2 regions of the Psychrobacillus sp. NPDC058041 genome follow, and region 2 is predicted to be linked to the other one. Evidence: a T-box and tRNA genes for the amino acid it is inferred to sense, from the RefSeq annotation. Region 2 holds a T-box; the other holds one or more tRNA genes.

Region 1 (4,444 bases), on a different contig from region 2:
TGAACTTTTTGATAAAAAGACAAAAGAAAGTCGTGACGATAATGGAACTTTCTTTATCACTAACGATGGGAAGTTGAGAGTATTAATTTCAGAATCAAAGGATTATCAAGCTATTGTCGAAATCACAAAGTTAAATAAAAATAAGTTTACTTATAAAAGAGTGGGTAAAGATACTAATGGCAACGACATAGAAGTGTTCGTTGATCATGTCCCTTATAAGGAAACAAATCTTTCTTTTACTAATCCAGATAAAACTTTGAATACTTCCACAGGAGAAATAGTAACAAATATAGATGGGGATAAAATTTTATCTGACACCCTCTGGCAAGGAACAGTTGCTTTAGATGAAAAGGGCAACGATGTATCAAATTATAATTCTAATTATTTAGGTCTAGCAAGATACGATAATATGACAAATAAATATGAGTTTTTTGTTGCTAAAACAGGTGAAAGTCGCGGTGATTACGGTTATTTCAATGTTGTACATGGAAATAAGATAAGAGCCAACGTTTCACAAGGAGTCAATAAATATGGTGCAGTTTTAGAGATAACAGAGCTTAATAAAAATAAATTCACATATAAAAGAAAAGGGAAGGATAAAGATGGAAAAGAAATAACCATATTTGTGGAGCATATTCCTTATGATGGTAAGTTTAAATTAGAATTCACAAAATAAAAAAATTCAATTAGACCTGGCATTTAGTAGGGAATGGTTTCCGTATAGTTTTACTGATATCAGTTTGATAATTGTTAATTTATGAATACAATGTATAGAAAAAGTTCTTAATTACGGAACTTTTTTTGATGAAAGACAGATCTTAATGAATAGAGGATGGAATCATTTACATTGAGAATGCAAACCTTTCTGAAAAACATCAACGATGAGGAGCATCAAGTTTAATTTCACCTACAACCATGTTCAATAAAAGAACAACATAGTTGTAGGTGAAATTATTTGTTTACTAAATACTAATAAACACCATCATGAAGAGTTGTATAATAGCTTGAAATAGAGGTAGTACTAATCGCACTCTAACTTAATTTTATATTAAAAATAGAGTTGCGATTAAGAAGAAAGGAATAAATTCTCTTCTAAAGCGATTTCGTATAAACATTCCTCTTCCTGGGACAAATCCATCAATCATTCCGATGCGTCTTCTACCCCTTCTATCTCTCACCATAATCCGGCGGCCCATATTTCTCATAACAAACGGTTCCATAATATCCCTCCTGTCTATAGTTTGAACATTATTTGAATCAATGCTAAATAATTTCCCTTATATTGTATATTTCTCAGTCCAATTATCAATAAAGGGCAGATTGCTTGAACCTGCCCATTATCCTTATTATTCGTGGTGGTAATACTTAATGCAGTGGAAAATATCAAATATTATTCACCATATAGAGATTAGTAATCTCTCATAAAAGAAGCGCCTACGATGATAAGGAGAATAAACAATACGACAATCAATACAAAGGTTGAACCCGTGTTACTATAGCCACCGCCATATGAACCATTTCCATAACCCATATATTTTCACCACCAATATTTAGATTAAGGATTACTAGATTACATCCTTAATAATATGTTATGTCAAAAATATGTATGGACTTGGACTAATGTGATAGATAGCACTAGCTTTATATTAATTTTTACGAACATGAAAAAACTCTAATTGTATAGGGATTCTATTGAGAAGAGAGAAGAAAATAAAGAGCAAATTTTATTAAGTATTACAATAGCAGATTATGAATCGAGTTTTTCCTCAAGTGATTTGAATAATCTTATTTTAGATAGGTTTAGGAATGTGTATCCTAACGACATCGCAGATACTTTTAACAACACTATTCAAAGTCATACTAACATAAGAAAAAGCCTGCAAACATTGAAATAACAACGTTTGCAGGCTTAAGATAATGATGGTCCCGACTGGTCTCGAACCAGCGACCCCCACCTTGTCGAGGTGGTGCTCTCCCAACTGAGCTACAAGACCGGTATTTAAAGTAGATGATAATATAACAATAATGCTACTTTATACTATTATATAAGTTTGATTCGAATCCTACAATACCTTTGCTGATGAGCTAATTTACTGGTTTGATGTTAAAGGGACACACTGTTAGATGTTCGTAAAGGTTTACTAGGAATTGACTACTATTTTAAATGATGGTATATTGAAAATATTCTTATAAAAGGTGTGGTGAAGTATGTCAGAAGTAGGTATGAACTAATACTAATTTAGTTTAATAAGGCATTTAATGACTGGTATTGTTCCAGTTTATTAAGTGTGCCTTGTTCCACAATGTTTTCTTAACATAGTGGATACCTACCTGAAGACTGCTTCCTTTTCCATATACTCGTTTAACATATTTGTGTGTTAAGACGAAGAGCATGGCGGGATTTGTCCTGCCATGCTTTTTTCGTACTTCCATTTTTGTTGACGATTAAAGTGCCTTGTAATTCACAAGGCAAATGCCCGCAGGAGCTTTCTATCCATTTTTTGGTTTTACCGTAAAAATGGAAAGGTAGGAGAGATTCTTGCGGGCATTTTTTTATTATCAGATATGAAAGTATTGTGAATTTATTATAGGAGGAATACACATGAATACAATGACATATGAAAAATTACAATACAACGAACTAAAGGAAATGGTGAAATTCCATTGCGTAAGTAGTTTAGGTAAGGAATTGCTAGATAAGCTTCAACCAAGTTCAAATAGTAAAGTTGTTAAAATTAGATTGAATGAAACGACTGAGGCGAGGAAGTTACTAGATGCAGAAAGGCATCTTCCATTGAAAGGTATTTCGAATATAAGTCATCAGATGGAGAAGCTTGAAAAAGGAATGATTTTAGGTCCTTCCGAGCTAGTTGCTATATCTGACTTTTTAAGAGGCTGTAGAACAATAAAGAAGTTTATGATCGATAAAGAATTTTTTGCTCCAGTATTACATTCTTATTCCCACTCCATGATGGAACTTAGAAGTATTGAAGAGACTATAAATCACTCCATTAGAGGAAATAGAGTAGATTCGGAGGCCAGTAAAGAATTAAAGCGTATTCGAAATCATATTGCCAAGACAGAAGAAAAAATAGAAGAAAAACTAAATAAATTTCTAAAGAGTAGTGCCAATAAGGAATATATTCAAGAATTCTTTATAAGTAAAAAAGACGATCGTTTTACGATTCCTATAAAAGCTTCTTTTAAAAATCAGGTGGAAGGAACGATTATAGAATCTTCTTCTAAAGGGTCAACTGTATTTATTGAGCCCGCAGCTATTTCTAAATTAAATGCAGAATTAGCAATGCTTAAGTCGGAGGAATCGATGGAAGAATACCAAATTTTAGCAACTATTTCCGGAACTATTTACGAGGAAGTTAGGCAAATCAACATCAATATTGAACTGATTGGCCAGTATGACATGATTTTTGCAAAAGCGAAGTTTAGTAAAAGAATGGATGGAATCGAGCCAAAATTAAATAATCATGGCTATATTAAGCTGAAGAATTGTAAGCATCCTCTTTTGTCTGGAAGTATTGTTCCTCTAGACTTTGAAATTGGAAAAGACTATCGTAGCTTAATTATTACAGGACCTAATGCAGGTGGTAAGACAGTTGTACTGAAAACAATAGGAATACTATCACTTGCTATCATGTCAGGTTTTCATATTGAGGCAGATGAAGGTACGGAAATAGCTATTTTTGATAATATATTTGTGGATATTGGTGACAATCAAAGCATTGAAAATTCACTTAGTACCTTTTCATCACATATGAAAAACATCTCAGAAATTATGAGTGCATCGACGAATAACACTCTTCTTCTTTTTGATGAAATTGGAAGTGGTACTGAACCAAACGAAGGTGCTGCACTTGCTATCGCTATACTCGAAGAATTTTATCAAATGGGATGTATTACAGTTGCGACAACTCACTATGGTGAAATTAAACGTTACTCGGAAATTCATAGTGATTTTATGAATGCTGCTATGCAATTCAACAGTGAAGCATTAGAGCCTATGTATAAGCTTTTAATTGGTAAATCAGGAGACAGTAATGCACTTTGGATTTCTAGGAAAATGAATTTGCGTGAAAAGGTCCTAGAAAAAGCACAGTACTATATAGAAAATAAAAACTATGATTTAGAACGTGTCAAAGAAAGTAAAGTAAAGATAACAATCTTGACACACATTCAAGAAGAAGCAACATATGAATTTGAAGTAGGAGACAGAGTAAAATTAATCGAACAAAATGATTCTGGAATTGTATATGAGAAAAAAGACAATTTCAATAATGTGTTAGTGTTCTATAAAAATGAAAAAATAAAAGTAAACGCGAAAAGATTGGAACTTGAAGTAAGAGCAGCAGAGTTATATCCAAAAGGTTATGACTTAAATGATTTATTTGTTAGTTATGCGGAACGAAAATTCCAACATGATATGGAA
Region 2 (4,444 bases):
TGAACCGAATTAAAAATTCGACTCACTCTTTATTTTTTACATATTTTTTAACTCTTCTAAACGCTTCATTACTGCGGCGTGTTTCTCTAAATAATCCTGCTCTTTTGCACGTTCTTCGGCTACTACTGCTTCCGGCGCTTTAGAAACAAAACGTTCGTTCGATAATTTCCCTTGAACTAACTTCACTTCTTTTGCCCATTTTTCTAATTCTTTTTCTAAGCGGGCTTTCTCAGCATCAATGTCAATTAGTCCTTGTAATGGTAAGAATAATTCTGCTCCTGAAACAACTGCTGACATTGACTGCTCTGGTGCCACAATTCCTTGGCCAATTACAAGTGGCTCAGGATTGCAGAAGCGTTCTAGATACTTCGCATTTGCCTCTAATACTGTTAAAGTTTCATTATCTTTAGCTGAGATGTACAATGGTACTTTTTTACTCATTGGCGTTTGTACTTCTGCTCTAATATTACGAACGGATCGGATTATTTCCGCTAATAATTTCATACTCGCTGCATCTTCTTTATTGGAAAGTGCCTCATTTACAGTAGGCCAAGGAGCTAATGTAATAGACTCTCCTTCATGCGGAAGGTTTTGCCAAATTTCTTCCGTAATGAAAGGCATAAATGGATGTAACAAGCGCATAGTATTGTCTAATACATAGGCAAGAACAGACCGAGTCATTTTCTTCGCTTCTTCATCTTCTCCATTTAAAGGAAGTTTCGACATCTCAATATACCAGTCACAAATATCATCCCAAATGAAGTTATATAGCGCTCTACCCACTTCGCCAAATTCATATTTTTCGGATAGTCTTGTTACTTGGTCTATTGTTTCATTCAAGCGAGTTAAAATCCATGCATCTGCAACGGACTTTTTACCTTCTAAATTAATTTCATCAAACTTTAAGCCATCCATATTCATTAATGCAAAACGAGACGCATTCCAAATTTTATTAGCAAAATTCCATACTGCTTCTACTTTTTCTGTAGAAAAACGTAAATCTTGCCCTGGAGAAGAACCAGTACTCAAGAAATAACGAAGCGAATCAGCACCATATTTATCTATCACTTCCATTGGATCAATACCATTTCCAAGTGATTTCGACATCTTTCGACCATCTTCTGCTCTTACTAACCCATGAATCAGAACATCCTCAAATGGTCGTGTTCCAGTAAATTCGATACCTTGGAAAATCATACGAGAAACCCAGAAGAATATAATATCATAACCAGTTACAAGAGTATTTGTTGGATAGTATTTTTTAAATTCTTCATTCTCAGCATCTGGCCAACCAAGTGTAGAGAATGGCCATAAAGCTGAGGAGAACCATGTATCTAATACATCATCATCTTGTCGCCAGTTTTCAACATCCGCTGGCGCTTCATGTCCAACATACACTTCTCCAGTTTCATTATGGTACCAAGCAGGAATTCGGTGTCCCCACCATAGTTGACGAGAAATACACCAATCATGAATATTTTCCATCCATTGTAAATACGTTTTTTCAAATCGTTCAGGTACAAAATTTACTTTACCTTCTGCTTGCTGTAATTTAATAGCCTCGTCTGCAAGTGGTTGCATTTTAACAAACCATTGCGTAGAAAGATATGGTTCAACAACTGCTCCACTACGCTCAGAATGACCTACAGAATGAAGATGTTCTTCAATTTTGAATAATACACCAGCGTCCTGCAAATCTTTTACGATTTGTTTACGGCAAGCAAAACGATCCATTCCTTCGTAGCCAGCAGCATTTTTATTCATCGTTCCATCTTCATTCATTACTAAAATACGTTGTAGATTATGGCGGTTTCCAATTTCAAAGTCATTTGGGTCATGTGCAGGCGTAATTTTTACTGCTCCACTACCAAATTCCATATCCACATAGTCATCCGCGACTATTGGAATTTCACGGCCAACAATCGGAAGTTTAACCATTTTTCCAATAAGATGTTTGTAACGAGAATCTTCTGGATGAACAGCTACTGCTGTATCTCCAAGCATTGTTTCTGGTCGAGTTGTTGCAATATTTATAAAACCAGTACCATCTGCAAGTGGGTACTGCATATGATAGAATGCACCCTGTACATCTTTATGGATTACTTCGATATCAGAAAGAGCCGTTTTGGTTGCAGGATCCCAGTTAATAATATATTCACCGCGGTAGATTAGTCCTTTGTTATACAGCTTTACAAATACCTCTTTTACAGCATTTGAAAGACCTTCGTCTAATGTAAAACGTTCACGTGAATAGTCTAAGCCAAGACCTAGTTTTGACCACTGCTCACGAATATGCCCAGCATACTCTTTTTTCCACTTCCAAGTTTCTTCTACAAATTTTTCACGCCCTAAATCGTAACGTGTAATATTTTCTGAACGCAATTTTTCTTCTACCTTTGCTTGTGTAGCAATTCCAGCATGGTCCATTCCCGGTAACCAAAGTGCATCAAATCCTTGCATACGCTTCATACGTATTAGAATATCTTGTAATGTAGTATCCCAAGCGTGACCTAAATGTAATTTCCCTGTAACATTTGGTGGGGGAATTACAATTGTATACGGTTCTTTCGCACTTTCAGGATGCGCTTCAAAGAATTTTCCTTTTAGCCACCACTCATAGCGACCTTTTTCGATCGATTTCGGATCGTACTTTGTGGGCATTTTTGTTTCATTTGTCATAGTTTGCTCCTCCTAAAAAAGAATATAAAAAAACTCCTGTCGTCACTAAAGGACGAAGGAGTTTGTTCGCGGTACCACCTTTATTCGCAGATGCAAATATCACATCACGCTCTCAATTAGATAACGGCTTCAAACCGACTTTTGCTACTAATCGTTCACAAAAGTTGCTCCTGGGCTACCTTCAAACGGTGATTAACAGAAACATTTCAGCAAATTGTTTCCTTTCTTTCGATAACCAATTCATTTTACTCTTCCCAATCTTTGCATCAATATTTAGTTGTTCATATTGTACCTAATCTTATGTTATGTCGTCAAGTCAATTCACGTGAAAGGAGAATGTACGATGAGAAGAGGATATAACCCTCATTTACTCCCAGAGCGGTTACGAATAGTACGTTTTTACGTCAAAGGAATTATTGTTCCTGTTTGTGGGTTTCAAACAATACGTGTATTAATCATACCGTCGACTTGGGATTTCTTTTTACTTGCTTTTTTGTTATTGCTCTGCTTTTTGTTTTATAGAGACATAATTTGATGGAAACGTTAATTTTGACATTCCATCATCTAGATTAAATATAAATTGAAGCTCCGATTCCACAACATTTGAGCTTTCTACATGTTCTGTTTCTTTCGGAATTGTTTGTTTTACTTCTTGTTTTAATTCATGTTCTACTTCATGTTGTACTTTATGTTCTGCTTCTTTTTTTACTTCTTTCACTAATTCCTGCACTACTTCCATTTTCTTTTCTTCTGGAGCTTCGTATTCACAACGTACTAACCAAGCTATTTCAATAGACGCATGCTCGGTTGTATTTGTATTTACATGTTTAACATTCAAAGTTGGAGAACTGCCAGTTTTCACTTTATCTTTTGCGATATCCACACTCATAGGCACAGCATATTCAAAATAGCCTACTTCGCCCTGTACATCCAAATCCTCAATTTGAGTAAACTCACTTGTAGCATGATGTGCATGTTCTCCTTCTTCGAATTCAACATGACATGTGATATGATAGATCCCCATTATTTGAATAGAGTCTCCTGTTACTTTATGTTCGTATTGTGGGGTAACTTCTACCTTTTTAACTTCTTTTGGTATTCCAAAGCTTTTTGGAAAAAGAAACTGTTCTTTTACGTCCCATACTTTCACTTCCATTTGTCATCCTCCTTTATATAGGACAACTTATGTAAGAACTTCTTAAAATATGAAAAAGCCTCATAAATAAATATGAGACTTTATCTTCTTTATTTTTTTGAAAGTTTTTCGAAGACAGTATGGAAAGCTTGTACCGTTTTTTCGATATGCTCTTCAGTATGTGCACTTGATAAGAACAATCCCTCAAATTGAGAAGGAGGTAAATAAACACCTTCTTCGGCCATTAAACGGAAATATTTAGCAAACAGTTCTAAATCAGATGTTTTAGCAGTATCGAAATTAATTACATCCTCATTTGTGAGGAAGAATCCAATCATAGATCCAGCACGGTTCACAGTATGTGGGATATTATATTTAGTTGCTGCTTCACGGAAACCTTTCTCAAGTAAATCACCAAGTTTAATAAAATGCTTATACGAATCTTCCGTTAAACGTGTCAGTGTTTCATATCCAGCGGTCATCGCAAGTGGATTACCGGAAAGTGTTCCCGCTTGATAGACAGGGCCACTTGGTGCAATCATTTCCATAATTTCACGTTTACCACCGAAAGCACCAACTGGTAGACCACCACCAATTACTTTACCGAGGCAAGTTAAATCAGGCGTAACA

Evidence for each region. A T-box is a leader RNA that pairs with one kind of tRNA and senses whether it is charged. The one in region 2 lies ahead of ACFVR1_RS15145 (valine--tRNA ligase), so its partner is inferred to be a tRNA-Val.
Region 1: it has a tRNA-Val gene. The T-box ahead of ACFVR1_RS15145 (valine--tRNA ligase) is inferred to sense a tRNA for this amino acid. The anticodon was not compared.

The regions. Positions count from the first base shown of each region.
Region 1 is NZ_JBHVRO010000008.1:105,057-109,500, forward strand. It holds gene ACFVR1_RS13860 (DUF4822 domain-containing protein) at 1-676, shown strand, start outside; gene ACFVR1_RS13865 (hypothetical protein) at 1,044-1,220, opposite strand; gene ACFVR1_RS13870 (YjcZ family sporulation protein) at 1,409-1,531, opposite strand; tRNA gene ACFVR1_RS13875 (tRNA-Val) at 1,922-1,994, opposite strand; gene ACFVR1_RS13880 (endonuclease MutS2) at 2,603-4,444, shown strand, end outside.
Region 2 is NZ_JBHVRO010000010.1:32,959-37,402, forward strand. It holds gene ACFVR1_RS15145 (valine--tRNA ligase) at 37-2,679, opposite strand; T-box leader at 2,725-2,950, opposite strand; gene ACFVR1_RS15150 (hypothetical protein) at 3,176-3,835, opposite strand; gene hemL (glutamate-1-semialdehyde 2,1-aminomutase) at 3,925-4,444, opposite strand, start outside.